DNA from 3 places in the Actinomadura kijaniata genome. Region 2 is predicted to be linked to each of the others. Evidence: predicted binding sites of a transcription regulator. Region 2 holds the regulator's gene; each other region holds the start of a gene.
The links. The regulator HrcA, encoded in region 2, represses chaperone genes, less so after heat shock. The targets are predictions, from matches to a motif close to TTGGCACTCTCNNNNNGAGAGTGCCAA.
Positions count from the first base shown of each region.

Region 1: a site for HrcA is predicted at 3,902-3,928, ahead of groL (chaperonin GroEL). Genes of this name have one in related genera too.
Region 3: a site for HrcA is predicted at 6,683-6,709, ahead of groES (co-chaperone GroES). Genes of this name have one in related genera too.

Region 1 covers NZ_JACJIA010000012.1:286,789-296,348, forward strand. The annotation lists gene thrC (threonine synthase) at 1-354, shown strand, start outside; gene HNR61_RS36430 (MoaD/ThiS family protein) at 368-646, shown strand; gene HNR61_RS36435 (hypothetical protein) at 773-1,405, shown strand; gene HNR61_RS36440 (cold-shock protein) at 1,593-1,793, shown strand; gene glsA (glutaminase A) at 1,818-3,677, opposite strand; gene groL (chaperonin GroEL) at 4,061-5,686, shown strand; gene HNR61_RS36455 (phospholipid scramblase-related protein) at 5,773-6,363, shown strand; gene HNR61_RS36460 (LURP-one-related family protein) at 6,408-6,998, shown strand; gene HNR61_RS36465 (NUDIX hydrolase) at 7,006-7,404, opposite strand; gene HNR61_RS36470 (hypothetical protein) at 7,501-7,857, shown strand; gene HNR61_RS36475 (hypothetical protein) at 7,945-8,397, opposite strand; gene HNR61_RS36480 (hypothetical protein) at 8,431-8,823, shown strand; gene HNR61_RS36485 (DinB family protein) at 8,824-9,324, opposite strand; gene HNR61_RS36490 (hypothetical protein) at 9,353-9,560, opposite strand, start outside.
Region 2 covers NZ_JACJIA010000001.1:1,356,893-1,366,452, reverse strand. The annotation lists gene HNR61_RS06505 (histidine triad nucleotide-binding protein) at 1-330, opposite strand, end outside; gene HNR61_RS06500 (SigE family RNA polymerase sigma factor) at 680-1,267, shown strand; gene HNR61_RS06495 (hypothetical protein) at 1,264-1,935, shown strand; gene HNR61_RS06490 (16S rRNA (uracil(1498)-N(3))-methyltransferase) at 1,996-2,727, opposite strand; gene dnaJ (molecular chaperone DnaJ) at 2,829-3,965, opposite strand; gene hrcA (heat-inducible transcriptional repressor HrcA) at 3,966-4,979, opposite strand; gene HNR61_RS06475 (DUF3097 domain-containing protein) at 5,143-5,958, shown strand; gene HNR61_RS06470 (DUF4870 domain-containing protein) at 5,989-6,690, shown strand; gene HNR61_RS06465 (hypothetical protein) at 6,716-7,402, opposite strand; gene HNR61_RS06460 (hypothetical protein) at 7,399-8,088, opposite strand; gene hemW (radical SAM family heme chaperone HemW) at 8,267-9,478, opposite strand; gene HNR61_RS06450 (hypothetical protein) at 9,482-9,560, opposite strand, start outside.
Region 3 covers NZ_JACJIA010000009.1:62,339-71,898, forward strand. The annotation lists gene tsaB (tRNA (adenosine(37)-N6)-threonylcarbamoyltransferase complex dimerization subunit type 1 TsaB) at 1-341, shown strand, start outside; gene rimI (ribosomal protein S18-alanine N-acetyltransferase) at 338-826, shown strand; gene tsaD (tRNA (adenosine(37)-N6)-threonylcarbamoyltransferase complex transferase subunit TsaD) at 826-1,863, shown strand; gene HNR61_RS30005 (phosphotransferase family protein) at 1,853-2,785, opposite strand; gene HNR61_RS30010 (hypothetical protein) at 2,964-4,463, opposite strand; gene HNR61_RS30015 (THUMP-like domain-containing protein) at 5,314-6,585, opposite strand; gene groES (co-chaperone GroES) at 6,831-7,139, shown strand; gene groL (chaperonin GroEL) at 7,226-8,851, shown strand; gene HNR61_RS30030 (sigma-70 family RNA polymerase sigma factor) at 9,103-9,560, shown strand, end outside.

The sequences.
Region 1 (9,560 bases), on a different contig from region 2:
CCCGACACCATCGCCAAGTCCCTGGCCATCGGCAACCCGGCCGACGGCACCTACGTGCTCGACGTCGTCCGCCGCACCGGCGGCGCGGTCGAGGACGTCACCGACGAGCAGGTCGTCGAGGGCATCCGGCTGCTGGCCCGCACCGAGGGGATCTTCGGCGAGACCGCGGGCGGCGTCACCGTCGGCGTGCTGCGCAAGCTGGTGGAGAGCGGGCGGCTGGACCCGGGCGCCGAGACCGTGATCATCAACTCCGGCGACGGCCTGAAGACCCTCGACGCCGTCGCGCCGGTCGTGGCCCCCACCGCCAACATCGCCCCGTCGCTTGAGGCGTTCCGCGCCGCGGGCATCGCCTGAGAAAGGACCGAACATGAGCACCGTGTCTGTGCGGATCCCGACGATCCTGCGGACCTACACCGGCGGCGAGGCGGAGGTGAAGGCCGAGGGCGACACCCTGCGCGCCGTCGTGGCCGACCTGGAGGCCAACTACTCCGGGATCTCCGCCCGGATCCTGGACGACAACGGCAGGATCCGGCGGTTCGTGAACGTGTACGTGGGCGACGAGGACGTGCGGTTCGCCGACGGCCTGGACACCCCGACCCCGGCCGGGACGCAGGTGTCGATCATTCCGGCGGTCGCCGGCGGCTGATCCGCCCGGCCGCTCCCGCCCCGGCCGCCCGCCGCGGCCGGGTGTGGCCGGACCAGGCCCCTTTTCCCCTGTCAATTGCCGGGAAAAGGGGCTTTTGTCCTGATGGGCGGGGGTAGGGGCCCTGGCATGGGAACAGCGGAGGAGATCGCGGCGGCGGTGGCGGACCACCCGCTGGTGCGCGCCGTCGAACCGATCGGATCGCGGGCGCCCGACGGCTTCCGCGCCGCCACCGAACTGTCGGACTGGGACTTCGCCGTCAGCGTCGAGGACTTCGGCGAGGTCGCCGGCGACCTGCCCCGGCTGGTCGCGCCGTACGACCCGGTGGCCGTCCAGTGGGACCCGCTCGGCGACCACGCCTGCTACCTGGTCGTCCTGCCCGGCCCGGTGAAGGTGGACCTGGTCTTCCCGGAGGTGGCGCGCCGCCCCAACCCGCCGTGGCGGGTCGGGCCCGACACCCTCCCGGCGATCGACGTGCACTTCTGGTGCTGGACGCTCGGCCTGGTCGCCAAGCGGCGGCACGGCATGAACGACCGGGTGCGCGGCGAGCTGCTGCGGATGAGCGGGCACCTGCTCGCGCCGCTCGGCGTCCGGGAGGTGCCGTCGTCGCTGGAGGAGGCGGCGACGCGCTACCTGCGGGCCCGCGACCGGCTGGAGACCAGGTACGGGCAGCCGGTGCCGCGCCGTCTCGAAAGGGAGATCCTTCCCCTGGTCGGGACGGCCCATGATGACCGTTACCGGCCGTCAGGTCTGTCCTTCTAGGGCCTGCCGCCCCCACCGCACCGCCTATATGGTCGAGCCCGATCACGCCTGGTCCGCCCCGCCACGGCCCGTACCCCGGGGCCGAGGGGACCACGGACGGCGGTCGGCGGGCCCCGCGTTAGCAGGGGCGGGCCCGCGAAGCACCAGCCGTGGCTCCTCCCGGCCACGGACGAGCGGCAGGTTCGATATGGCGCAAGGCACTGTCAAGTGGTTCAACGCGGAGAAGGGCTACGGCTTCATCGCGGTGGACGGCGGCCGGGACGTGTTCGTCCACTACTCGGCCATCCAGACGGACGGGTACCGCAGTCTCGAACAGGGGCAGCGCGTCGAGTTCGAGATCACCCAGAGCGACCGGGGCCCGCAGGCCGACATGGTCCGTCCCGCCTGACGGCCCACCTGACGGCCCGCCGGGTCAGTCGCCGCGCCGGGCGTCCGAACCGATCATCGCCTGGTTCCGCGCGTCGGCCTGCCGCAGCCGGGCTGCCAGATGGCGCGCCATCGCCCAGTGCAGCGCCTCCACGATCTGCGGATGGGTGTCCTCCAGGCGTTTCACGGCCGCGGCCGTGAGCACCCGCGCGACCGTGGGCTCGTCGGCGACGACCCGGTAGGCGATCCGGTCGTCGCCGAGGACCAGCTTCGTGACGGCCGTTCCCGGCCCCATCGACGCGATCCGCACCGGCTCGGGCGGGTCGCCCGCCATCACCTGCGCGACCAGGCCGCCCGACACCACGAAGTACAGCGTCTCGTCCGATGCCGCGCCCTCGTCCGGCGCCGCGCCCGGGTCGAACAGCACCTGCCCTCTGGCCAGGCGGCGCTCCTCCAGCAGCGGCGTCAGCGCGTCCAGCATCTCGGCGGGCAGGTCGCGCAGGATGTCCTGCTCCTCCGGCGGGACCGCCGCGTCCGGATCCAGCCGCGCGGACCGCCCCGCCGCGACCAGCGCGTCCTCGCAGTGCTCCAGCGCCTCGTCCAGCGACGCGAACGACGCCTCGGCCGCCGCCAGCGGGCCGCTCCCGGCGTCGGCGGCCACCACCGTCGCGACGCCCCGCCCGCGCAGCCGGGCGGCGAAGCCGTCCAGCAGGTTCACCGCGACGGGCTCCATGCGGTTGACGCGGTGCAGGTCCAGCACCAGCCAGCGCACCCCGTCCAGCTCGTCGGTGATCGCGCGGATGGCGGTGTCCGCGCCTGTGAACCCCAGGTCGCCCTGGAGTTCGCAGGCCAGGATCGCCCGGCCGTCCCGGCGCAGCGCCTCGCGCTCCAGGTGCCGCCGGGTGCGGTGCGAGGAGACCGCGTCGCCGCGCAGCAGCCGGTGCAGCACCGGCGTGGTGCGCTGCGCGGGCCGCATCAGGTGCAGCCCGAACCGCGCCGACAGCTCCTGGCACGCGGCGATGGCGCGGACGCTGGTGCCGCGCCGGTCCAGCGGCGGGCTGTAGACGCCGATGCCGAGCTGCGACGGCAGCGCCGCCACCAGGCCGCCCGACACCCCGCTCTTGGCGGGCAGGCCGGTGCGCAGCAGCCACTCGCCCGCGAAGTCGTAGGTGCCCGACGTCGCCATGACGGCCAGGACGTGCTCGCAGGTGTCGGCGCCGACGACCCGCCGCCCGGTGACCGGGTTGACGCCCCCGGCCGCCAGGGTGACCGCCATGACGGCCAGGTCGCGGGCGGTCACGACGATCGAGCACTGCCGGAAGTAGACGCCGACGGCCTCGTTGACGTCGCCCCGCAGCGCCCCGGCGTTGCGCAGCAGGTACCCGAGGGCGCGGTTGTGGTCGCCGGTGCGCTCCTCCGAGGCCAGCACCTCGTGGTCCAGCCGCAGTTCGCGGCCCGCGAACGCGGACAGCCCGTCGATGATCCGCTGGAACCGCTGGCCGTGATCGTCGCCGTCCACCAGCGACGCGGTGACGACCGCCCCGGCGTTGACCATGGGGTTGAGCGGCCGTCCGGTTCCGGCCTCCAGCCGCAGCGCGTCGAAGCCCTCGCCGGTCGGCTCGACCCCGACCCGCCGCAGGACGGCGTTCAGGCCCCGGTCGTGCAGGGCGAGCGCGTACACGAACGGCTTGGACACCGACTGGATCGTGAACCCGGTGTCCGCGTCCCCGGCGGTGTAGACGTGCCCGTCCTGGGTCGCCAGCGCCAGCCCGAACAGCGCCGGATCGGCCTTGCCGAGCGCCGGGATGTACGTCGCGACCTCGCCGGCGTCGACGTCCCGCACCCGCGTGTGCAGCTCGTCCAGCATCTCCTGGACCGGGCTCGGCACGCCCCCCGCATCGCTCAACAGTCCCTCCGCGCTTGGTCCCAGGGCATGCTACCCGCGCGGTCCCGCCCCGCCGCCCCGCTGACCAGCGAGGGAACCACGATTGCCGATCATCCCGGCCGGGCATGACCCCCTCCGGCCGCCCAGGCGCGGACGGGGAGACCACCACGGCGGGACACCGACCTCTGACCTCGGAAGAGAGGCCATCCGCTTGCACTCGTCCGGGTAGAGTGCTAAACAAACCATTGGCACTCTGCTGTGGAGAGTGACAAGTCCACAGTCCGGATCGGGACGATGAGGTCTCCAGCCGTCGGCGGAATGGATGCCGCCGGAGGGGGACCGTCCGTCGCGGGCGTCGGCTCGATCCGTTCAAGGCCACCTGTTCCGGAAGGACTGGAGCCCCTATGGCTGCAAAGATGATCGCGTTTGACGAGGAGGCCCGGCGCGGTCTCGAGCGCGGCATGAACCAGCTCGCTGACGCCGTCAAGGTCACCCTTGGCCCCAAGGGCCGCAACGTCGTGCTGGAGAAGAAGTGGGGCGCCCCCACCATCACCAACGACGGTGTGTCCATCGCCAAGGAGATCGAGCTCGAGGACGCCTGGGAGAAGATCGGCGCCGAGCTGGTCAAGGAAGTAGCCAAGAAGACCGACGACGTGGCCGGTGACGGCACCACCACCGCCACCGTGCTGGCCCAGGCCCTGGTCCGCGAGGGCCTGCGCAACGTCGCCGCCGGCGCCAACCCCATGTCCCTGAAGAAGGGCATCGAGGCCGCCGTCGAGCGCGTCTCGGAGGAGCTGTCCAAGCTCGCCAAGGACGTGGAGACCAAGGAGCAGATCGCCTCCACGGCCTCCATCTCGGCCGGTGACGTCCAGATCGGCGAGATGATCGCCGAGGCGATGGACAAGGTCGGCAAGGAAGGCGTCATCACCGTCGAGGAGAGCAACACCTTCGGGCTGGAGCTGGAGCTCACCGAGGGCATGCGCTTCGACAAGGGCTACATCTCGCCCTACTTCGTCACCGACCCCGAGCGCATGGAAGCGGTCCTGGAGGACCCCTACCTGCTGATCGTCCAGGGCAAGGTCTCCGCCAACAAGGACATGCTGCCGGTCCTGGAGGCCGTCATGCAGTCCGGCAAGCCGCTGCTGATCATCGCCGAGGACGTCGAGGGCGAGGCCCTGGCCACCCTGGTCGTCAACAAGATCCGCGGGATCTTCAAGTCCGTGGCCGTCAAGGCCCCGGGCTTCGGCGACCGCCGCAAGGCCATGCTCGGCGACATCGCCACCCTGACCGGCGGCCAGGTCATCTCCGAGGAGGTCGGCCTCAAGCTGGAGTCCACCACCCTCGACATGCTGGGCCGCGCCCGCAAGGTCGTGGTGGCCAAGGACGAGACCACCATCGTGGACGGCGCCGGTGACGCCAACGAGATCGCGGGCCGGGTCAACCAGATCCGCACCGAGATCGAGAACACCGACTCCGACTACGACCGCGAGAAGCTCCAGGAGCGTCTGGCCAAGCTGGCCGGCGGCGTGGCCGTCATCAAGGCCGGCGCGGCCACCGAGGTGGAGCTCAAGGAGCGCAAGCACCGCATCGAGGACGCCGTCCGCAACGCCAAGGCGGCCGTCGAGGAGGGCATCGTCCCCGGCGGCGGCGTGGCGCTGCTCCAGGCGGGCACCAAGGCCTTCGACAAGCTGGAGCTGCCCGGCGACGAGGCCACCGGCGCCAACATCGTCAAGCGCGCCCTGGAGGAGCCGCTGAAGCAGATCGCCGTCAACGCCGGCCTTGAGGGCGGCGTCGTGGTGGAGAAGGTCCGCAACCTGACCCCGGGCCAGGGCCTCAACGCCGCCACCGGCGAGTACGTCGACATGTTCGAGACGGGCATCATCGACCCCGCCAAGGTCACCCGCTCCGCTCTCCAGAACGCCTCGTCGATCGCGGCCCTGTTCCTCACCACCGAGGCCGTCATCGCCGAGAAGCCGGAGAAGAACGCCGCCCCGGCCATGCCGGGCGGCGACGGCGGCATGGACTTCTGATCACCTGATCGGAGCAGTCCACAGCAGTGACGCCCAGGAGGGGCGGTTCCCACGGGAACCGCCCCTCTTGCGCTATATATCAGCGAATGCACACCCTGTTCACCGCCCCCGTGCTGCAGACCGAGCAGCCGCCCCGCCTGCCCGCCGCCAAGTCGCGGTACACCGTCCGCGACGGGCAGGGCACGGTGCTCGCCGAGGCCGCCGAGGAGGACGTGCCGATCCGCAAGCAGATCTCCCGCGTGGTGTTCGGCGGCATCGGCGTCTACCCGCGCACCGTGCAGGTCCGCGACCCGCAGGGGACCCCGGTCCTCGTCATCGCCAACCGCGGCTACGACACCGACACCTCCGTCCTGCTCCCGGACGGCCGCCTGATCGGCTGGTTCCGGCAGAACCGCTACGCGTTCCGCTACTCCCTGCTCGACGCCGCCGGGAACGCCGTCGGGGAGCTGAAGGGCAACCGCCTGGGCCGCAGGTTCCAGGTGCTGGACGGCTACGGGCAGCACGTGGCGCAGGTGGACAAGAAGTGGGCCGGCCTCGGCAAGGAGGTCCTCACCACCGCCGACCGCTACACCACCGAGGTCCGCGCGCCGCTGCCCGAACCGCTGCGCACCCTCGTGGTGACGGCCGCCATCGCGGTCGACATGATGCACTACGAGGAGAAGGACTTCACGCCCTGACCGGCCCGAGCCACCCCGATTTCCCCGACCGACGGGACCCCATCGTGACCGACCTGTTCACCGCCTCGTCGTTCCGGGTCGAGCAGCCGCGCCGCGGCCCGTTCGCCCGGACCCGCTACAAGATCCTCACCGAGGACGGAACGCTGCTGGCACAGGCCGCCGAACCCCAGGAGGGCAACCGCCTGGAGCACCTGAAGAAGGTGTTCCCCGGCAAGTCCGAGCTGGACGCCCGCGTCGTCGACGTGACCGACCCCGGCGGCGAACCCCTGCTGGTGATCGCCAAGCGCGCGGGCCGCATGCTGACCACGCTGCACGACGCCGACGGCGAGACGCTCGGCACCGTCAACACCGAACGCATCGCCCGCCGCTACCTGCTGCGCGACCCCGGCGGCACGAAGGTCGGCGAGATCGCCGGGGACGTGGCGCGCCGCAACTTCACCGTCACCGACACGAGCGGAACGGCCGTCGCCCACGTCCGCAAGAAGTTCGCCGGGATCGCCACCCACCTGCTGACCACCGCCGACAAGTACACCGTCGAGATCAACGACCCGGTGCCGGAGCCGCTGCGCACGTTCGCCGTGCTCACCGCGATCGTGATGGACATGACCCTGCACGAGTCGAAGGACCTGACCTGACCGGGGCTCAGCCGATCCCGCCGGACTCCCGCAGGGCGTCCAGGACCAGCCGGGTCGCCGCCGAGACGCGTTCCCGGTCGCCGTGGCCCAGCCAGGCGATCTCGGCGATCTCGGCGGCGGCGCGCGGCGTTCCCCGGTGGTCGGCGGTGTAGCAGGCCATCCGCACCGTCACCCCGCCGCCGCGGCCGTCCGCCGGGGCCTCCCACGTGCCCACGTGCACGGGCGGGCCCACCAGCTCGACGCCCAGCTCCTCCCGGACCTCCCGGGCCAGCGTCGCGGCGTCGTCCTCCCCGGCCTCCCGCTTGCCGCCGGGCAGATAGAACAGCTCCCTGCCGTGCGACCGGACCGCCAGCACCCGCCCGCCGTCCACGCGCACCCAGGCGACCTTGTCGATGACCTTCCCCACGCGCCCGACCCTACCCACGGGGCATAACCGAACCTTCCGGACGCGTTGACGAAGGGCCCTTTCAGGACCGGGGGGTCGCGAGGTACCGTCCGTTGCGTGCAGGCCGTGCCCGGACGCCCGAACGGCTGGTGGATCTCACCGGCCCTGCCGACGATCGCCAATGTCCTGCTGGCCGTGCTGTGGCTGCTGTCGGCGTTCGGCGGCTGGGGGACCACGGCGTTCTGCGGCGACCCCGAGCAGCGCGACGCGGTCTGCGCCGACCACTACGACGTCGCGGTCCTGATCTCGTTCCTGCCGGCGCTGGGCGCCGCGGCCCTGGGCGTCGCCGCCTGGGCCGCCCCCGCCATCCGCCGCCGCCCGGACCGCCTCGACAGCGTGCTGGCCGCCTCCGCCCTGCTGTGGGTCGTGGCCGAGGCGGTCCTGTTCGTCGGCGGCTTCCTCGCCAAGCCCTGACCCCGCGTCCTCGGCCCCGTTCGCGGAGACCCGCCTCGACCTGTCCGGCGTGGACCGCCGCTGCCAGGGGACCGCGGCCCCGCGCCCTCACAGGGAGAACGGGCGGTACGCCAGGATCGCGTCCACGATCTCCCCGGCCGGGGCGCCCTCCAGCCCGGGCGGCGGATGGAAGATCAGATCGGCGGCGTCCCGCCGGGCGACGCCGGCGTCCAGGACCAGCAGGTAGTACCCGGTCTCCGGATCCCCGTCCAGCACCCGCCGAACGATCTCGACCAGCTCCGCCCGGGTGACGTCCGGCACCCGGGGATGCGCGGGCCGCGCCGCCTCCAGCGCGAACTCCTCCAGAGTCCGCGCCCCCCGGTACGTCGCGAAGTCGAACACCCCGTACCGGTGCCCGGTGGCCGCGTTGAACGCCCCGATCTCCTCCGCCACCGGCTCCCCGCCGGCGACCGACCGCTCGATCCGTTCGATCCACGCCGAGATCTCCCCGAGCCGTTCGGGGGGCACCGGGGGCGGCGACAGTTCCGGACGAAGCTCCACACCCCGCATTATCCAGACAGCGGAAGGAACCCCATGAGCGACGACAGGTACGACGTGCCCCACGAGGTCAAGGAGATCGACACCGTCACGCTCACGGAACTGGGAAGGACCGGCGAACGCCTCCGGCTCAACGCGCGCCTGTCCCCGGAACGGATCGCCGCCCACGTCGCCGCCGACGGCGTCCACCACCTGCTGCCGCTCTTCTGGCACACCAAGCCGGACACGCCCCGCCACCTGCGCTGCGGCATGCTGCTCCGGATGCGCACCGGGGAGCAGGTCTTCGGCACGTTCGACGTCCTCCCCGAGGAGTTCGCGCCGCTCACCCGCGTCCGGCCCCGCGAACGGGAAAGGGACCTCGCCCACCGGATGCTCGGCGAGGGCGTGCCCACGATCGTCGAATGGGAGAGGGCCCGGGAGACCCGCTGATCAACGGGACGGCGGGTCGCCGGTCGCCCCGTCGATCAGCTCGCGCAGGACGTCCATGTGCCCGGCGTGCCGCGCCGTCTCCTCGATCATGTGGATGAGCAGCCACCGCAACGTCACGGTCTCCCCGGACCACGCCGTCCCGGTGTCGTCGAGCCCGAGCTCACCGATCATCTCGTCCGCCGCGGCCCGCGCCCGCCCGTGGAACGCCACGATGTCCGCGGTCGTCTCGTCGGGCCGCACCCGCAGGTCCGCGTTCTCGTCCTCGGAATCGAACGGCAACGGCTCGGTCTCCCGCCCGAACGGCTCGCAGAACCAGGAGTACTCCACGGCCGCCAGATGCTTCACCAGCCCCAGCAGGTTCGTCCCGGACGGCACGACCGCCCGCCGCACCTGCTCGTCGTCGAGCCCCTCCAGCTTCCCCAACGTCACGTCGCGCTGCCGCTGGAGGCTGGCCCAGAGGCTTTCCTTCTCATCACCGGTGAACGGCACATGTCGTCCCATCCGGCGACCGTAGCGGACGGCCCGGCCGTCACCGGAACTCGTGCACGACCTCGATGGCGCCGACGATGTGCGCGTTGAACTCCGCCAGCTCCTCGGCGGGCACCCACAGCTCCAGGATCGTCCGCCCACCGGCCTGCCGCACCGGATAGCGCTCCAGGAACCCGCTCTCCACCTCGAACCGCGTCACGTACCCCACCCCGCTGTGCGGCACGTTCCAGTCCCGCGCGATCTTGATG
Region 2 (9,560 bases):
GCCGCCCAGCACGTGCGCGTGCACGTGGAAGACGGTCTGGCCCGCCTGCGCCCCGGTGTTGAAGACCACGCGGTAGCCGTTGCCGGCGACGCCCTCGTCCACCGCGACCTGGTGCGCCTCGCGCAGCACCTCGGCCAGCAGTTCGGCGTCGGCGGCGGCCAGCTCGCCGACGGTCGGGTGGTGGGCGCGCGGGATCACCAGCACGTGCGTGGGGGCCTGCGGGTTGATGTCGCGGAACGCGACGGCGCCCGCCGACTCCCGGACGATCGTGGCGGGCACCTCACCGGCCACGATCTTGCAGAACAGGCAGTCGCTCTCCGATGCCGTCATCGGTCTCCTCCCAGCGTACGGACGAGGCGGATCCTATCGGGGGCGGGTCTGGGCGGCCGGACGGCCGCGCCCGGCCGCCGGTCCCGGCCCGACAGGACGTTCACAGCGCGGTGCGCCCCCCGGTAAGGTCGCGCTGATCAATCTGGGCCGGATCGGCCGCATGCGCCCCGTTCACTGGCTAAGGTTGGCAATTCAGGCGTTCCCCCCGACGCGCGTACGTACCGTTCGGCCACCGGCGTCGCTCGGCCGGGGCCCGCCTGTTCACTCACGCCGAATCCGGGGGCGACCATGCGAATGGACGGTCCCGGGGGCGGCACGGCGGCGGATAGGTGACCGAGGCAAGCAGAAGATGCCCTTTCGTAAACCGGACGACGAGGGTGCGCGTCCAACTGACGTGACCGAGACCCTCGTGGCCAGGGGCACAGCGGGAACGGTGGCCGTCGCCTGGGACGCCGACCAGGCGGTGACGGCGCTCTACAGCGCCAACTACCGCTCGCTGGTGCGACTCGCCGCCATGCTGGTGCGTGACGTCGGGACGGCCGAGGAGGTCGTCCAGGACGCGTTCGTCGCCATGCACGGCGGGTGGCGTCGCCTGCGCGACCCCGACAAGGCCCTCTCCTACCTGCGCCAGGCCGTGGTGAACCGATCGCGTTCGGTGCTGCGGCACCGCGCGGTCGTGGAGAAGTACGCGCCCAAGGGCCTGCCCGACGCGCCCAGCGCGGAGGCCGGGGCCATCGGCGAGCTGGAGCGCTCGGCGGTGGTCGCGGCGCTGCACCGGCTTCCCGCGCGTCAGCGCGAGGCGCTCGTCCTGCGCTACTACGCCGATTTGTCAGAAGCGGAGATCGCCCAGACCATGGGCATATCCCGGGGGGCGGTCAAGAGCCACACCGCCCGCGGGATGGCCGCGCTACGCAACGTCCTGGAGCAGTTCTCATGACCACCGACCCCCACGACGAGCTCGGCGAGGTGCTGCGCCGGGCCCTGAACGCGGAGGCGGAGACGGTCAGCCCCTCGGCCGAGGGCCTGGAGATCATCCGGACCCGGATCGCCGACCGCCGGAGCCGCCGGTTCGGCTGGGAGTGGTTCACCGCCACCTGGTCCCGTCCGCTGCTGGCGGTCGGCGCGGCCGTGGTGATCGCCGGTCTCGGGGTCTCGGCCCCGGAGACCATCGGCCTGATCGAACGGACCGTCAGCGGCAACGGCCACTCCGACGACGGCGGTCCCGGCCACCCCGGCGGATCCGGCACGGGCACGCTGAGCCCGTCGGGCCCCGGCCAGCCGAGCTCCTCCTCCGGCACCGACGGCAGCGGCGTGCCGACCAGCTCCCCGTCCTCGTCGCAGCCCTCGTCGTCGGGCACCGCCACGTGCGGCCCGGCGGAGACCTCCGGAACGCCGGCCGACCAGACCTCCGCCACCGGCGGCTCCCCCACCGGCGCCTCCCCGTCGGGCTCGCCCTGCCCGACCACGCCGCCGCCGACCACGGCGACGCCGACCCCGTCGGTGACGCCGACCCCGTCCACCTCGACGGACCCCACGACCCCGGCCCCGAGCGAGTCCCCGACGACGGACTCCAGCCAGCAGCCGGACGCCCCCGCCAACCCCTGATCCCCCCTGCCGTTCCCGCCGTCCGGCCCCCGCCGGCGGACGGTCGCCGCCGCCTGCCCGCTACCAGCGGCCGGTCGCGGCGAGCAGGACCGCCGCCGCCGCGACGCCGGCCGTGGACGTGCGCAGCACGGTCGGCCCCAGCAGCGCCGTCCGTCCGCCCGCCGCGGTGAACGCGGCGATCTCGTCGTCCGCGATCCCGCCCTCCGGGCCGACGATCACCACGATGTCGCCGCCGGCGGGCGGCTCCAGCGCGCTGAGCCGCTCGGTGGCCTCCTCGTGCAGGACCACCGCGCGGGACGCCGCCGCGACGCGCCGCGCCACCTGCCTGGTGGACTCCAGCTCGGCGACCTCGGGGAAGCGGCTGCGGCGGGCCTGCTTGGCGGCCTCGCGGGCGGCGGTGCGCCAGCGGCCGAGCGCCTTGTCGCGGCGTTCGGGCCGCCACTGGGTGATGCTGCGCGACGCCGACCACGGAACGATCACGTCGACGCCCACCTCGGTCATGGTCTCCACGGCCAGCTCGCCCCGGTCGCCCTTGGGCAGGGCCTGCACGACCACCAGGCGGGGGCTGGGCGCCGGGTCCACGCGCCGCGACAGCACCTCCAGGGTGAGCGACGCCTTGGCGGCGGACGTCACCACGCACTCGGCGAGCGTCCCGGCCCCGTCGGTGAGATCGACCCGCTCCCCCGGGCCGATCCGCCGCACGGTCGCGGCGTGCCGCCCCTCAGGGCCGTCCAGGACCACCGTGCCGCTGTCGGGCAGGCCGTCCTCGGCCAGGAACACCGGCGGACTCATGAAACCCCCTCATACGGAAAACCCCGCCGCGCGGGGGAGGTCCCTCAACGCGGCGGGGGCGTCCCGTGGCGGCCTTCGTGATAGGCCGCCACGGTCTCTCTTCAGTGCTGGTTGAACACGTCCTTGAGACGCGAGAACACGCCGCTGCGGTGGCCGGGCGCGAACTTGCCCGGCGGCCGCTCCTCGCCGCGCAGCTTGGCGAGCCGGCGCAGCAGCTCCTCCTGCTCCTCGTCCAGCTTGGTCGGCGTCTCCACGTTGATGTGGATCAGCAGGTCGCCGCGGCCGCTCTCGTTGAGGTGCCGCACGCCCCGCCCGTACATGGTGATCACCTGGCCGGACTGGGTGCCGGGCTTGATGTCGACGTCCTCGGGACCGTCCAGGGTCTCCACGGTGACGGTGGTGCCGAGCGCGGCGGCCGTCATCGGGATCTCGACGGTGCAGTGCAGGTCGTCGCCCTCCCGCTCGAAGATCGGGTGCGGCCGTTCGACGATCTCCAGGAACAGGTCGCCGGGCGGGCCGCCGCCGGGGCCGACCTCGCCCTCCCCGGCGAGCTGGATGTGGATGCCGTTCTCCACGCCCGCCGGGATCTTGACCTTGACGGTGCGGCGGGTGCGGACCCGTCCGTCGCCGGAGCACTCCGAGCACGGGTGCCGGATGATGCTGCCGAAGCCGCCGCAGGTCGGGCACGGCCGGGCCGTCATGACCTGGCCGAGGAACGACCGCTGCACCTGCTGGACCTCGCCGCGCCCGTGACAGGTCTCGCACGTCTCGGGGTGGCTGCCGGGCGCGGTGCCGTCGCCGTGGCAGGTCTCGCACAGCACCGCCGTGTCGATCGTCAGCTCGCGCGTGGTGCCGAACGCCGTCTCGTTCAGGTCCAGCTCGACGCGCAGCGTGGCGTTGCGGCCCCGCCGGGCGCGGCTGCGCGGGCCGCGCGCGGTGGCGGTGCCGAAGAAGGCGTCCATGATGTCGCTGAACGGGAAGCCCGCGCCGCCGAAGCCGCCGCCGGCCCCCGCGCCGCCCCGCGCGAACGGGTCGGCCCCCAGGTCGTACATCTCCCGCTTCTGCGGGTCGGAGAGCACCTCGTAGGCCTGGGTGATCTCCTTGAACTTCTCCTGGGTCTCCGGATCCGGATTGACGTCCGGGTGGAGTTCGCGCGCCAGCCGCCGGTAGGCCTTCTTGATCTCGTCGGCCGTGGCGTCACGGCCGACGCCGAGGGTCGCGTAGTAGTCGTTGGCCACTTACGACCCCGCCAGGATCTGTCCCACGTAGCGTGCCACTGCCCGTACCGCTCCCATCGTGCCGGGGTAGTCCATGCGTGTCGGCCCGAGCACTCCCAGCCGGGCCAGAGTGTGGTCGCCGACGCCGTAGTCGGCGACGACCACCGAGGTCGATCGGAGTCCCTCGTCGGGATTCTCGGTGCCGATCCGCACCGTAACACTAGAGGAGTCTCCGGCCTCACCGAGCAAGCGCATCAGCACCACCTGTTCCTCCAGCGCCTCCAGCACGTCGCGCAGGCTGCGGGAGAAGTCCACCGCCGCGAGGTTGGCGGCCCCGGCGAACACGATCTTCTCCTCGTGCTTCTCCACCAGGGTCTCCAGCAGCACGCTCAGCACCGACGCCACGACCGGCCGGTCGTCGGCGCCCACCTTCTCGGGCAGCTCCGCCACGGCCGTGGGGACCTCGCTCAGCCCGCACCCGTCCAGGCACGTGTTGAGCAGCGCCCGCAGGTGCCCGATCGACTCCTCCGACACCGGGCCGGGGGTCTCGATCACCCGCTGCTCGACCCGGCCGGTGTTGGTGATCAGCACCAGCAGGAGCCGGTTCACGGCGACGGGCACCAGCTCGACGTGGCGCACGGTCGAGCGGGTCAGCGAGGGGTACTGCACGACCGCGACCTGGCGGGTCAGCTGCGCCAGCAGCTTCACCGTGCGTCCGACGACGTCGTCCAGGTCGTAGGCGCCGCTGAGGAACGTCTCGATGGCGCGGCGCTCGGCCGCCGACAGCGGCTTGATGGTCGAGAGCCGGTCCACGAACAGCCGGTAGCCCTTGTCGGTCGGGATCCGCCCGGCGCTGGTGTGCGGCTGGGTGATGTAGCCCTGCTCCTCCAGCACCGCCATGTCGTTGCGGATGGTCGCCGAGGACACCCCGAGCCTGTGCCGGTCCACCAAGGCCTTGGAGCCGACCGGCTCGTTGGTGGAGACGTAGTCCTCGACTATCGCGCGGAGGACCGCGAGTTTCCGGTCGTCGAGCACGTGGTCACCTCCCCTGCCCCCGTACTGGCACTCCATACTTTCGAGTGCCAAGTGTACGACCCGGCGGGCCCACTCTGGAGGGCCGCGCCCGTGCGGCGTCCGCCACGCCCGGCGACGAGGATCTTCCGGGTCCCGGCGTTCCGGCGGGTTAATGTGCTGGCCTGTGCGGAGCAAGGACTACGGAAACGACGTTCTGGGCGGGAACTGGCGGCTGCCCCGCAAAGGTCAGATCCCCGAGGTGCCCGCCGAGCCGGGGCTGGTGGCGGAGGACCCCGCCAGCGGGTTCTGCGGCGCGGTGGTCGCCTGCGACAAGTTCGGCGTGACGCTGGAGGACCGCTTGGGCAAGCGGCGGGTGTTCCCGCTGGCCAAGGCGGGTTTCCTGATCGACGGCAGGCCGGTGACGCTGGTGCGCCCGGCGGCGGCGCCCGCCGGACCGGCGCGGTCGGCGTCGGGGTCGGTCGCGGTGCGGGGGCTGCGGGCGCGGGTGGCCGAGGAGAGCCGCATCTACGTGGAGGGCGTGCACGACGCCGAGCTGGTCGAGAAGATCTGGGGCCACGACCTGCGCGTCGAGGGCGTGGTGGTGGAGTACCTGGAGGGCGTGGACGACCTGCCCGCCATCGTCGAGGAGTTCGGGCCCGGCGAGGGGCGCAGGCTGGGCGTCCTGGTGGACCACCTGGTGGAGGGCTCCAAGGAGAGCCGGATCGCCGCCCGGGTGACGTCGCCGCACGTTCTGGTGTGCGGGCACCCGTTCGTCGACGTGTGGGAGGCCGTCAAGCCGTCGGCCGTCGGAATCGACGCCTGGCCACGCGTCCCTCGCGGCGTACCCTGGAAGGAGGGGGTGCTCGCCGCACTCGGCTGGGGGGATGACGTGGGAGCCGCCTGGAAACGCATCCTGGGCTCGGTGACGACCTACGCCGACCTGGAGCCGGCCCTGCTGGGCCGGGTCGAGGAGCTGATCGACTTCGTGACCGCCCCCTAGGCCACCGTCCGCTCCACCGAGGAGCCCGCCATGTCGCAAGGCCCGCCGGAACGTCCCGACCAGCAACCACCGACCCCCGGCCAGCAGGGCCATGGCTGGCCCGGCCAGGAACAGCAGCCCTACAAGGGCCACGACCAGCAGGGTTACGGTCAACAGGGGTATGGCCAGCAGGGTTACGGACAGCAGGGGTACGACCAGCAACCGGGGTACGGGCAGCAGGGGTACGGCCAGCAGCCCTACGCGCCGCCGGGGTACGGGCAGCAGGACTACGGGCAGCAGGGCTACGCCCAGTCCGGCTACGACCCGTACGCCGGTTACGGGCAGGCCCCCGGCTACGGCCAGATGCAGCCCCACGCCCAGCAGTACGGGCAGCAGCACGGCCAGCAGTACGGGTACGGCGCCCCGGCCGGTTCCGATGACCGCACCTGGGCGGTGCTGTGCCACCTCGGCCAGTTCCTGCTGGGGTTCCTGGCGCCGCTGCTGGTCTACCTGATCAAGAAGGACGAGTCCCCGTTCCTGCGCTGGCACGGCGCCCAGGGCCTCAACTTCGCGATCACTCAGCTGGTGTACATGTTCGTCAACATCATCCTGATCTTCCTGCTCGTCGGGATCCTCACCACCGCGGCCCAGGCGATCGCGATGATCGTCTACCTGATCCTGGCGGCGGTCGCGGGCAACCGTGGCGAGTACTACCGCTTCCCGGCCTTCATGGCCTGGCCGATGTTCCGCTGAGCCCGGGAAGCGGCGGTACCCGCCGTCACGACAGGCCCTTGTAGGAGGCCGGGACGCAGACCTTCAGCGGCTTGACGACCGTGTCCGACCGGTTGCCGGTCCAGATGGTGGCGCCCGCGTCGCCCCGGACGCAGATCTTGCCGCCCTTCTTGATGCCCTTGCCGTCGCGGCCCCAGCTCCAGCCGACGGGCGCGCCGGTGTTGTGCTGGACGAAGCCCGAACCCGCGCCGTAGCCGGTCGAGCGGCTGGCGACCTTGGTCCTGCCGCACGAGCGCGTGCCGCTCAGGCTGACGCCGAACTGGCTGCCCCGGCCGAGGACGACGCCGACCGAGGACTTGCAGTTCCAGTCGTACCAGAGCTGGAGGATCCTGGCCTTGGAGACCTTGGCGGCCCGGCCACCGGAGCACTTGGTCGCCGTCGCCAGCGTGAGCTTCGGCTCCACCAGCGTCGGGTCATGGAAACGCACCCGGATCCCGCGGTTGAACTTGTAGGCGTTGCGCACATAACGCAACTTCCCCGACACCCGGACCTTCATCGCCTTCTTCAACGGCTTCGAATAGAAGCAGTACCCCTCCGAGTAGGAGTACGAGAAGGCCTTCTTGCCCAGCGCCGACGCCGCCCCGACGTCCGTACCCGCATGAGCGGGCAACGGCGCCAGCACGGCCCCGGCCACCACCGCCCCGGCCGCGACGGCCAGGCCACGGCGGATCACGACAGGCCCTTGTAGGAGGCCGGGACGCAGACGTCGAGCGCCCTGATCACGCTGTCGGACCGGTTGCCGGACCAGATGGTCGCCGCGCCGTCGCCGTGCAGGCAGATCCTGCCGCCCTTCTTGATGCCCTTGCCGTCGCGGCCCCAGCCCCACTTGGCCGGCGCGCCCGAGTTGTGCTGGACGAAGCCCGAACCCGCGCCGTAACCGGTCGAGCGGTGCGCGCGCTTGGTCTTGCCGCACGAGCGGGTGGCGCCGACGCCCGCCTGCCAGGGCAGGCCGACGAAGACCGAGACGTTGGTCTTGCAGGACCAGTCGTACCAGAGCTGCTCGACCTTGGCCTTGGAGACCTTGGCGGCCCGGCCGCCGGAGCACTTGGTCGCCGTCGCCAATGTCACCTTCGGCTCCACCAGCGTCGGGTCATGGAAACGCACCCGGATCCCGCGGTTGAACTTGTAGGCGTTGCGCACATAACGCAACTTCCCCGACACCCGGACCTTCATCGCCTTCTTCAACGGCTTCGAATAGAAGCAGTACCCCTTCGAGTAGGGGTAGGAAAACGTCTTCTTGCCCAGTGCCGACGCCGCCTCGACATCCGTACCCGCATGAGCGGGCAACGGCGCCAGCACGGCCCCGGCCACCACCGCCCCGGCCGCGACGGCCAGGCCACGGCGAAGAATCTGCGTCACGCTTTCGCCCTCCATTGAGCGATTTCCGACTGGAACGCGACGAAGGTTAACAGCGGCCGACCACCGGGAAACAGGACCAGAAATCCCACTGCCACTAGTGCCCAGGCACTAATTCGAACCTTTATTGCATCGGTCGGCGCGAAATGTGACGGCGATGTTAAACAAAGCTCACCGCGGTTCAGGTCAGGTCGCGGACGACCGCGTCGGCGAGGAGGCGGCCGCGCAGGGTGAGGACCGCGCGGCCGTCCTCCTCGTAGGGGGCCCGTTCGAGCAGGCCGTCGGCGACGGCGCGGCGGGCCCCGGCCCCGTCCAGCAGGTCGGCCGGGCAGCCGTCGGCCAGCCGGAGCTCCAGCATGATCCGTTCGATGCGGCGGTCCTCGTCGTCCAGGACCTCGCGGGCGTGCGCGGGGGTGGTGCCCTGGGCGAGGCGGGCGGCGTAGGCGGCGGGGTGCTTGACGTTCCACCAGCGGGTGCCGCCGACGTGGCTGTGCGCGCCGGGGCCGACGCCCCACCAGTCCGCGCCGGTCCAGTAGAGCAGGTTGTGGTGGCAGGCCGCGTCGGGCGAGGCGGCCCAGTTGGAGATCTCGTACCAGGTCAGGCCGTGGTCGCTGAGCATCCGCTCGGCCATCAGGTAGCGGTCGGCCATCGCGTCGTCGTCGGGGGCGGCCAGCTCGCCGCGGCGGACCTGGGCGGCCAGCCGGGTGCCCTCCTCGACGATCAGCGCGTACGCCGAGACGTGGTCGGGGCCGCAGGCCAGGGCCGCCTCCAGGGAGGCGCGCCAGTCGTCGTCGCTCTCGCCGGGGGTGCCGTAGATCAGGTCGAGGTTGACGTGCGCGAAGCCCGCCTGCCGGGTCCACTCCACGACCTGCGGGACCCGGCCGGGGGTGTGGGTGCGCTCCAGCACCCTCAGCACGTGCTCGCGGGCGCTCTGCATGCCGTAGGACACGCGGGTGAAGCCCGCCTCGCGGAGGCCGTCCAGGTAGGCCCGGTCGACCGTCTCGGGGTTGGCCTCGGTGGTGACCTCGGCGTCCGGGGCCAGGCCGAACTCGGCGTCGATCGCCTTCAGGATCCGCCCGAGGTCGCCGGTCGGCAGCAGCGTGGGCGTGCCGCCGCCGACGAACACCGTGCGGACGGGCAGGTCGGCGTCGCCGAGGACGCGGCGGGCCATGCGGACCTCGGCGACGGCGGTGTCGGCGTAGGAGTCGCGGCTCGCGCCGGGGCCCAGCTCGGTCGCCGTGTAGGTGTTGAAGTCGCAGTAGCCGCAGCGGGTCACGCAGAACGGCACGTGCACGTAGAAGGCGAACGGGCGCTCGCCCAGCCCCGTCAGGGCGCTGCGGGGCAGCGTCCCGTCGGCGGGTACGGGGTCACCATCGGGAAGGGTCGCGGGCACCCCTCAAGTCTGCCGCGCGTTCCCCGATGCTCGGGCCCTGCGCAGCTTGTCGCCCAGCCAGCCGGGGATGTGCTCCTCGGCG
Region 3 (9,560 bases), on a different contig from region 2:
CGCCGTTCGTGGTGGCCACCGACGCGCGGCGGCGCGAGGTCTACTGGGCGCGGTACGGCTCCTACGGGCAGCGGATCGGCGAACCGATGGTGGGCCCCGCCGCCGGGCTGCCCGAGGGGGTCCCGGTGATCGGGGAGGGCGCCGAGCTGTACGCCGAGGTCCTCGGCGACCGCGCCGCGGAGCCCGCCCCGCTGCTGCCGTCGGCGGCGGCGCTGGCGGAGCTGGCCGTGACGCGGCTGTCCGGCCGCCCCGGCCCCGCGCTGCTGCCGCCCGAACCGCTCTACCTGCGCCGTCCCGACGCCAAGGAGCCCGGTCCGCGCAAGAAGGTGACCCCGGCGTGAGCCCGGGGGTGCTGCTGCGGCCGATGACCGAGGCGGACCTGCCCGCCGTCCACGCCCTGGAACGCGAGCTGTTCCCCGAGGACGCCTGGTCGATGGAGATGCTGCGGGAGGAGCTGGCCGACCAGCCGCGCACCCGGCACTACGTCGTCGCCGAGGCGGACGGCGGGATCGTCGGGTACGCGGGGCTCGCCGTGGCCGCCGACCAGGGCGACGTGCAGACCATCGCGGTGCGGGCCGACCAGCGCGGGAAGGGGCTCGGCGCGGCGCTGCTGACCGCGCTGCTCGACGAGGCCGCCAAACGCGGCGCGGACGAGGTGTTCCTCGAGGTCCGCGCCGACAACCCCGCCGCGCGGCGCCTCTACGAGCGGTTCGGCTTCGAACGCGTCGGACTGCGCAAGCGCTACTACCAGCCGTCCGGTGTGGACGCCGTCGTGATGCGCCGCAGGGCGCGGACCGGGCCGGTCGGGTTCTCCAGGGAGACATGATGATCGTTGATTCCGAGCCCCTCGTTCTGGGGATCGAGACCTCCTGCGACGAGACCGGCGTGGGGATCGTCCGCGGGACGACGCTGCTGGCCGACACCGTCGCCTCCAGCGTCGACCAGCACGCCCGGTTCGGCGGCGTGGTGCCCGAGGTCGCCTCGCGCGCGCACCTGGAGGCCATGACCCCGACCGTGGAACGCGCCCTGGCCGACGCGGGGGTGACCTTCGCCGACATCGACGCGTTCGCCGTCACCGCCGGGCCCGGCCTGCCCGGCGCGCTGATGGTGGGCGTCGCGGCGGCCAAGGCGTACGCGCTGTCGCTGGGCAAGCCGCTGTACGGCGTGAACCACCTGGCCGCGCACGTGTGCGTGGACCAGCTGGAGCACGGCAAGCTGCCCAAGCCCTGCGTGGCGCTGCTGGTGTCGGGCGGGCACTCGTCGATCCTGCTGGTCCCCGACGTCGCCACCGACGTGCGGTCGCTGGGCTCGACCGTGGACGACGCGGCGGGCGAGGCGTTCGACAAGGTCGCCCGGGTGCTGGACCTGGGGTTCCCCGGCGGCCCGCTGATCGACCGGGCGGCGCGCGAGGGCGACCCGGGCGCCATCGCGTTCCCGCGCGGCAAGTACGCCGACGGCACCTACGACTTCTCGTTCTCCGGCCTGAAGACCGCCGTCGCGCGGTGGGTGGAGGCCCGGGAGCGCTCCGGGGAGCCGGTGCCGGTCGCCGACGTGGCGGCGTCGTTCCAGGAGGCCGTGGTGGACGTCCTCACCCACAAGGCGCTGAAGGTCTGCAAGGACAACGGCGTGCGGGACCTGCTGATCGGCGGCGGCGTCGCGGCGAACTCGCGGCTGCGGGCGCTGGCGCAGGAGCGCTGCGACCGGGCGGGCGTGCGGCTGCGCGTGCCGCGTCCCAAGCTGTGCACCGACAACGGCGCGATGGTCGCGGCCCTCGGCTCGGAGCTGGTCACGTCGGGCCTGGCCCCGTCGGAGCTGCACCTGCCCGCCGACTCCAGCCTCCCGATCGAGGTCATCACCCTGTAGCGGGCGCGCCGAGCTCGGCCAGCAGGCCGGCGAGGTAGTCCTCGTAGTAGGGCACCAGCGTCCGGTCGAGCACCCGGTCGTCCTCCTCGGGCAGCAGGTCCAGCAGGCACCGCACGTCCCAGTACGGGTCGTGCGCGTGCCCGCCCGACACCTGGTCGAACACCTGGAGGAACCGGTCGGCGGCGGCCCGCCCGTGCCGGGCCAGCAGCGCCAGGCGCATCCGCGCCACGTCCACGGCGGCGGGCCCGCCGGCGGCCTCCGACCAGTCCACGACGCCGGTGAGCCGCCCGTAGGTCCACAGCGTGTTGTCCGGCTCGTAGTCGCGGTGCAGGAACCGGGCCGGCGCGTGCGGCGCGGGGCCGGCGGCGACGTCGAAGGCGCGTTCCCACAGCTGGGGACGGAGCGCGTGGCGCGGCGGGAGCCGCACGTCGAGCCGGTTGGCGGGAACGTGGGGCGGCATCGACGACGCGCCGCGCAGCCCGTGGACCAGCGTCAGCGCGGCGGCGAGCTGGATCAGGTACTCGGGCAGCTCGTCGGGCGCGGGCCGGGGCCGGTGCCCGTTCAGCCGGGTGACCAGCAGGGCGGGCGCGTCGCAGTAGGCGCCCGCCGGGTCGGCGGCGACCAGCGACGGGGTGGGCAGCTCGCAGCCCGCCAGCAGCGCCAGCGCGGCGATCTCGCGTTCCGGCGAGAACTCGGCGACCGGACGCTCCCGGGGACGCCAGCGGCGCAGCACCAGCCGGTGCGCGTGGCCGGAACGGGTCTCCACCAGCAGCGCGTGGTTGACGTGCGCGCCGCCGGGCAGCGGGCGCACCATGCGGATCTCGGCGCCCCTGCCCAGGCATTCGGTGACCCAGCGCATCGCGGGGCCGGGCAGGGCGGCGCCGGTGGGACGGACGGGCGCGGTGTGCGTCACGGGGTCCATCAAAACGGATCCCGTCGGGTATTGAGAGTGATTTTGCAAAGACGGAACGTAACGAAACGCATGTCATCGACGTGCTCTTGCCGCCGAGGCCCGAGCCGTGACCGGGCCTTGGGGTGAGGCGTCCCTGGGGGGTTCGACCAAGGACGCCCCACCGTCGCAGCGCTCGGGGCCCGTCCGGTTAGTCCTTGCCCTCCCGGCGAGGGCGCAGCAGCGCCTCCGCCAGGGCGAGCATGGTCTCCTCCAGCGTGGACAGCCGCTTCAGGACGTCCTCGTGGACCGCCGTCACCTGCTTGGTGACGTCGTCGTGGACCAGGTCGACCTTCTTGCCGACCTCGTCCTGCACGCCCTCGAAACGCTTGCCGACCTCCACCTGGAGCGTCTCGGCCGTGCGGGACACCTCGTCCTGCACGCCGTCGACGCGCTTGGCGAACTCCTCGCGGGTGCCCAGGACCTGCCGGGACACGTCCTCCTGGAGGTCGGTGACCCGCCGGGAGACGTTCTCCTGGATGCTGTCGACGTGCCGGGTGACGCTGCCGTTGATCTCGTCGATCCGCTTGGACACGTCGTCGTGCACGCCGGTGACCTGGCGGGACACCTCGTTGTGCACCGACTCGACCTGCTTGGTGACGTCCACGTGCACCGACTCGACGCGGCGGGAGACGATGTCCACCTGGGTGGTGAACTCCTCCAGCGCGCCGTCGACCTTGCGGGTGACCTCCTCGTGGATGTCCTCGATGCGCTTGCGGACGTCCTCGTGCACGTCCTCGAAGCGCCGGGAGAACTCGTCCATGCGCTTGGCCACGTCGCTGTAGGCGGTCTCGGCGATCTGGGACATGGTCGCCTTGACCTCGTCGCGGTCCGGCCGGGCCCGCAGCTCCTCGATCAGCGGGTTCACGGCGTCGGCCAGATGCTTCTCCAGCGCGTCGAAGCGGTGGCTGTGGTCCACCACCGGACGCTTGGTCAGCTCGGTGAGCCTGCGGTGCAGCTCGCTGACCTCCAGCGTGGCGGGGAGCTGGCCGATGCGGTCGTTGACCCCGTCGATCCGGTCGTCGATGCCCTCGAACCGGCCGTCCAGGCCGTCCAGCTTGCCCGACAGCCCCTCGAGTCGGCCATCGAGCCCGTCCAGCCTGCCGTCCAGGCCGTCCAGCCGTCCGCCCACGCCCTCGACGCGGCCGTTGACCGCCTCCAGGCCCTGTTCCACCCGCTCGGCCATCTCGCCGAGCGACTGGTCGACCCGGGTGCTGACGCCGTTGATCGAGTGTTCCAGCCGCTCCGAGCGGTGCCCCAGCTCCGCCAGGGACTTGTCCAGCCGGTTGAACCGGACGGAGGCGGCCTCCATGCTGCCCTGGAGCTTGTCCAGGCGCTTGGTCATCTCCTCCATCCGCTTGGACGCCTGCTGGGTGACGTCGGTGATGTTCTGTGCGGAGTCGATCACCGCTTGGATGCGGTTCAGTCCCTCGTCGACGTGCTCGCCGATGACGCCGACGTCCGCCCACAGTGCCGGCAGCTCGGCGACGGGCTTGACCCTCTCGCCCACCGCCTCGATGTGCTCGGCGAGCCCTTCGGCCCACTCCGGGGGCTTGCTGGACAGGTCGTCGACCTGTCCCCGGACGCTGTCGAGCTGTCCGGTGAGGCCGCTGAGCTCACGCTCGCGCACCTCGCGAAGCAGCCACTCCATACCCTCCAGTCGCTGGCGAATCTCGTCCAGGACCTGACCCTGTGAGCGCTGTTCGTAGACGTGGTCCTGCGCCGCACGGGCGAGCAACTCCCGCATCCGATCCGAGACCGGTTGACCCCCCGTCTGCAGGAAGTTGTGATTCGTTTCCACCCGATGCTCCTTCGTGTGCCGACACGGCTAAATGGCGCGCGGCATTGAATCGTGAAGACCTCACTGTAGTGCGTTCGCGGGACCGCTATAAGTGGGAGCAGAGAACATTACGAGTTCTGTGGAATGCGTTCGATATACCTAAAGTCGGTGTCGTCGCGCGCGTTGGTCCGTGGGGGTGATTTCCCGGTTTCGCGGCTGATCGGATCAATTGCGGCGGTGTCGGGTCCGGCGGGGCGGGGCCCGGCGGACGGGCGGCGCTGCGGCCGGAGGCGGCGCGGGGCCGCACATTTCGCCTGACACCACCAGTTCACGCGCGCCGGCGCGAGGGCGCCGGTGTGATCGGCGCCGGGGCGGGGACGTTCCGCGCGGTGGCCGGCCGGGCAATGCCCGGTGGTATTCGGGGCGATTGACGATCATCTTCCGGCGGTGATGGAGCCGCCCCCTGAACGTCTCTTGGTCTTTCTTCGTCCGTTGAACTGGACGGGCTGTTTCGCGCCTTCGCCGCCCGGCCTTGCCGCGCCTCCGCAAACGATTGGCGAACGCAATGCTGGAAAGCGATCAGATTTGCTCGGACGTGGCGCGCCGCCCGGCCGCGCTTGACGGCCGGGCCGGGGCCGGGCGGGGACGGGAGATCTTTGGGCTCGATCGGCGGGCGGGACCGCGCCGGGCGCGTTCGGAACGGGCCCGGGGCGGCGCGGGCTCAGAGGGAGGCGGCGGTCACCGGCCGCGCCAGCAGCGCGACCGGGTCCTGCCCCACGCGGGTCAGCACCAGCGTGAGCGTCCGGCCCGCCCGCCCGGCCCCCTTCGTCCCCCGGCCCCCGAACCCCAGGTCGCGCCGGAGCCGGTCCACGTCCACCGCCGAGCCGCGCTTCTTCACCGTCAGCACGCCGACCTCGCGGCGGCGCAGCTCGGCCCGCAGCCGTTTCACCGAGAACGGCAGCACGTCCTCGATCTCGTAGGCGGACGCGAACGGCGTCGGCCGCAGCGAGTCGGAGGTGACGTAGGCGATGTGCGGGTCGGCCAGCCCGCCGCCGACCCGCGCCGCGACCTCGGCGACCAGGTGCGCCCGGATCACCGCGCCGTCGGGCTCGTACAGGAACCGCCCCCACGGCCGCACCGGGGGGTCGCCGAGCCCGGGTTCGGGCGTCAGCGTCAGCGCGCCCCCGGCGCCGCCGGGGGAGAGCAGGGTCGCGCGGCGCCCGACGTCCCCGGCCAGCCCGCCCAGCCACAGCGCGGCCTCCTTCACGTCCCCGCCGACCGAGACCCACTCGGCCTCCACGGGCCCGCGCACGGCCGCCGCGTCCCCCCACAGCGCCTCGTAGGGGATGCCGGGCGCGACCTTCACGCACGCGGCCGGGACGCGTTCGGCCAGGCCGAGCACGGTGTCCAGCGGCGGCTCGTAGGAACGCGGGTCGAACACCCGCCCCCGCGCCGTCCGCCGCCCCGGATCGGCGAACACCGCCCCGAACCCGGCCGGGATCCCGCCGGCGTACCGGGCGGTGGCGTCGTCGCGCCGCACGGTCACCAGGGACTCCAGGGCGAACGCCGCCACGTTCGCCCGCGCCACCTCGGCCGTCAGCGGGTCCAGCTCCACGGCCTCCCCGCCCAGCCCGGCCCGCGCCCGCGCCGTCAGGTCGGCCCCGATGCCGCAGCCGAGCTCCAGCACCGCCGTCTTTTCCAAAAACTCGGCAAAGCGGCGCGCCCGGTGCGCCGCGACCTCGCCGCGCGTGGACTGCTCCAGCCCGGCGGGCGTGAAGTACATGCACGCGGCCTCGTCGCCGAACTTGGCGCGGGCCCGTTCCCGCAGCCGCACCTGGGTCAGCGCGGCGTTGACCAGGTCCGCCGGATGCCGTTCGCGCAGCCGCGTGGCGGTGGCCAGCAGGGCGTCCTCGCTCACGTCGGAGGCCGCCGCCTCGGCGAGGATCGCCTGGCCGGCGGGGGTCAGCAGACCGAGGAACGCCTGGATGTCCATAGGCTGGACGTTAGCGAGTCGAGACCGGTATGAGACCGCGGGCGGGGTTGCCCGTGTTCGTGTTGACGGGCTAACGGCCACGGAATAGTCTCCATGACTGGCACTCTCCCTTCGAGAGTGCCAACACAGCGACAAGGTCGGTCTGGCACCCGCGACGACAGGCCGGTCCAGGGTCGCCTTCTCTGTCAAATGTGCCGGCCGGCCAATGACGGCCGGCCGAGACCGATCGAAGGGGAGGTCAGATCGTGACGACCGCCACCAAGGTTGTTCTCAAGCCGCTCGAGGACCGCATCGTCGTCCAGCCGCTTGAGGCCGAGACCACCACCGCGTCGGGTCTGGTTATTCCGGACACCGCCAAGGAGAAGCCCCAGGAGGGCACCGTCCTGGCCGTCGGCCCGGGCCGGGTCGACGACAAGGGCGAGCGCGTGCCGCTCGACGTGAAGGTCGGCGACGTCGTGCTCTACAGCAAGTACGGCGGCACCGAGGTCAAGTACAACGGCGAGGAGTACCTCGTCCTCTCCGCCCGCGACGTGCTCGCGGTCGTCGAGAAGTAACGGACCTGACGTGACGCTCCGCCCCGGACCTCGCCCGCTGACAGGGGCGGGTCCGGGGCGGATCGCTTGATAGAGGGAGAACCCCTGTGGCGAAGATCCTGGAGTTCGAAGAGGACGCCCGCCGCGCCCTTGAGCGCGGTGTGAACGCCCTCGCCGACGCCGTGAAGGTCACGATCGGCCCGCGCGGCCGCAACGTCGTGATCGACAAGAAGTTCGGCGCGCCGACCATCACCAACGACGGCGTCACCATCGCCCGCGAGGTGGAGCTGGAGGACCCCTACGAGAACCTGGGGGCCCAGCTCGCCAAGGAGGTGGCGACCAAGACCAACGACATCGCCGGTGACGGCACCACCACCGCCACCGTGCTGGCCCAGGCGCTGGTCCGCGAGGGCCTGCGCAACGTGGCCGCCGGCGCCTCGCCGCTGTCGCTCAAGCGCGGCATGGACGCCGCCGCCCAGTACGTGTCCGACCAGCTGCTGAAGTCGGCCCGCGAGGTCAACGAGAAGTCCGAGATCGCGGGCGTCGCGACCATCTCGGCGCAGGACGCCAAGATCGGCGAGCTGATCGCCGAGGCGTTCGACAAGGTCGGCAAGGACGGTGTCATCACCGTCGAGGAGGCCCACACCATGGGCCTGGAGCTGGAGTTCACCGAGGGCCTCCAGTTCGACAAGGGCTACCTGTCGCCGCACATGGTGACCGACCCCGAGCGCATGGAGGCCGTCCTGGAGGACGCCTACGTGCTCATCCACGAGGGCAAGATCTCCAACGTGCAGGAGTTCCTGCCGCTGGCGGAGAAGGTCGCCCAGACCAAGAAGCCGCTGCTGGTCATCGCCGAGGACGTCGAGGGCGAGGCGCTGGCGCTGCTGGTCGCCAACAAGATCCGCGGCACGTTCCTGTCGGTGGCCGTCAAGGCCCCCGGCTTCGGCGACCGCCGCAAGGCGATGCTCGGCGACATGGCCGCCCTGACCGGCGGCCAGGTCATCTCCGAGGCCATCGGCCTGAAGCTGGACTCGGTCGGCCTGGAGGACCTGGGCCGCGCCCGCCGCATCACCGTCACCAAGGACGCCACCACCATCGTGGACGGCGCCGGTGAGCAGGCCGACATCGAGGCCCGCGTCAACCAGATCAAGGTCGAGATCGAGAACTCCGACTCCGACTGGGACCGCGAGAAGCTCCAGGAGCGCCTGGCCAAGCTCGCCGGCGGCGTGTGCGTGCTGCGCGTCGGCGCCGCCACCGAGGTGGAGCTCAAGGAGAAGAAGCACCGCCTGGAGGACGCCATCTCGGCGACCCGCGCCGCCATCGAGGAGGGCATCGTCTCCGGCGGCGGCTCCGCGCTGGTGCACGTGGCCAAGGAGGGCTTCGAGTCCCTCGGCCTGACCGGCGACGAGGCCACCGGCGCCGAGGCGGTCCGCCGCTCGCTGGTCGAGCCGCTGCGCTGGATCTCCGAGAACGCCGGCCAGGAGGGCTACGTCGTCGTCTCCAAGGTCCAGGACCTGGACGCCGGCCACGGCTACAACGCCGCCACCGGCGAGTACGGCGACCTGATCGCCCAGGGCGTCATCGACCCGGTGAAGGTGACCCGCTCGGCCGTCACCAACGCCGCGTCGATCGCGGGCATGCTGCTCACCACCGAGGCTCTCGTCGTCGAGAAGCCCGAGGAGGAGGAGCCGGCCGCCGGCGGCCACGGCCACGGGCACGGCCACGGCCACTGATCAGGCAGCTTGATCGAGAACGGGACCTCCGCCCCTGGGCGGGGGTCCCGGGCTTTTGCGGAGGAAAAGCGGCGAACACGAGGTTCCCGGCTCGTTGAGCTGTTTCCCGCTCCCTGGCGGCGAACACGTGGAACCTCCGCCACGGCGCGCAGCAGGATGACCACGTTGCGTTCCGATGGGGGACTCGTCCCCGCACTGTGACCATTCCGTTGTCGTGGACAGTGGAGACAGGGCATGGCCCGCTGGGCATCATGCTCTACGTGACCGAGGGATGCTTCGCCGGGACCAGTACCGCGGGCGTGACCGAACCCTCGGGGGGGCCCGCGCCACCGCCTTCCCCCGACGCCGGACGGCTGCGCCTGCTGCGCGCCGCCGGTGAGCGGGAGGGCGACCTGCGGGAACTGACCTCCCTGGCCGTCCAGGGCGACCCGGGCGCGATCGAGGTGCTCATCGCGCAGGTGCGGCCGATGGTGGTGCGCTACTGCCGGGCCCGGCTCGGCCGCGTCTCCGGGCAGTACCACATCGCCGACGACGTGGCCCAGGAGGTCTGCATCGCGGTGCTGTCGGCGCTGCCGCGCTACCGCGACATGGGCCGCCCGTTCGCCTCGTTCGTCTTCGGCATCGCCGCGCACAAGATCGCCGACGCGCTGCGCAGCGCGGTGCGCGCGGCGGTCCCCACCGAGGACCTCCCCGACGGGCCCGACGACCG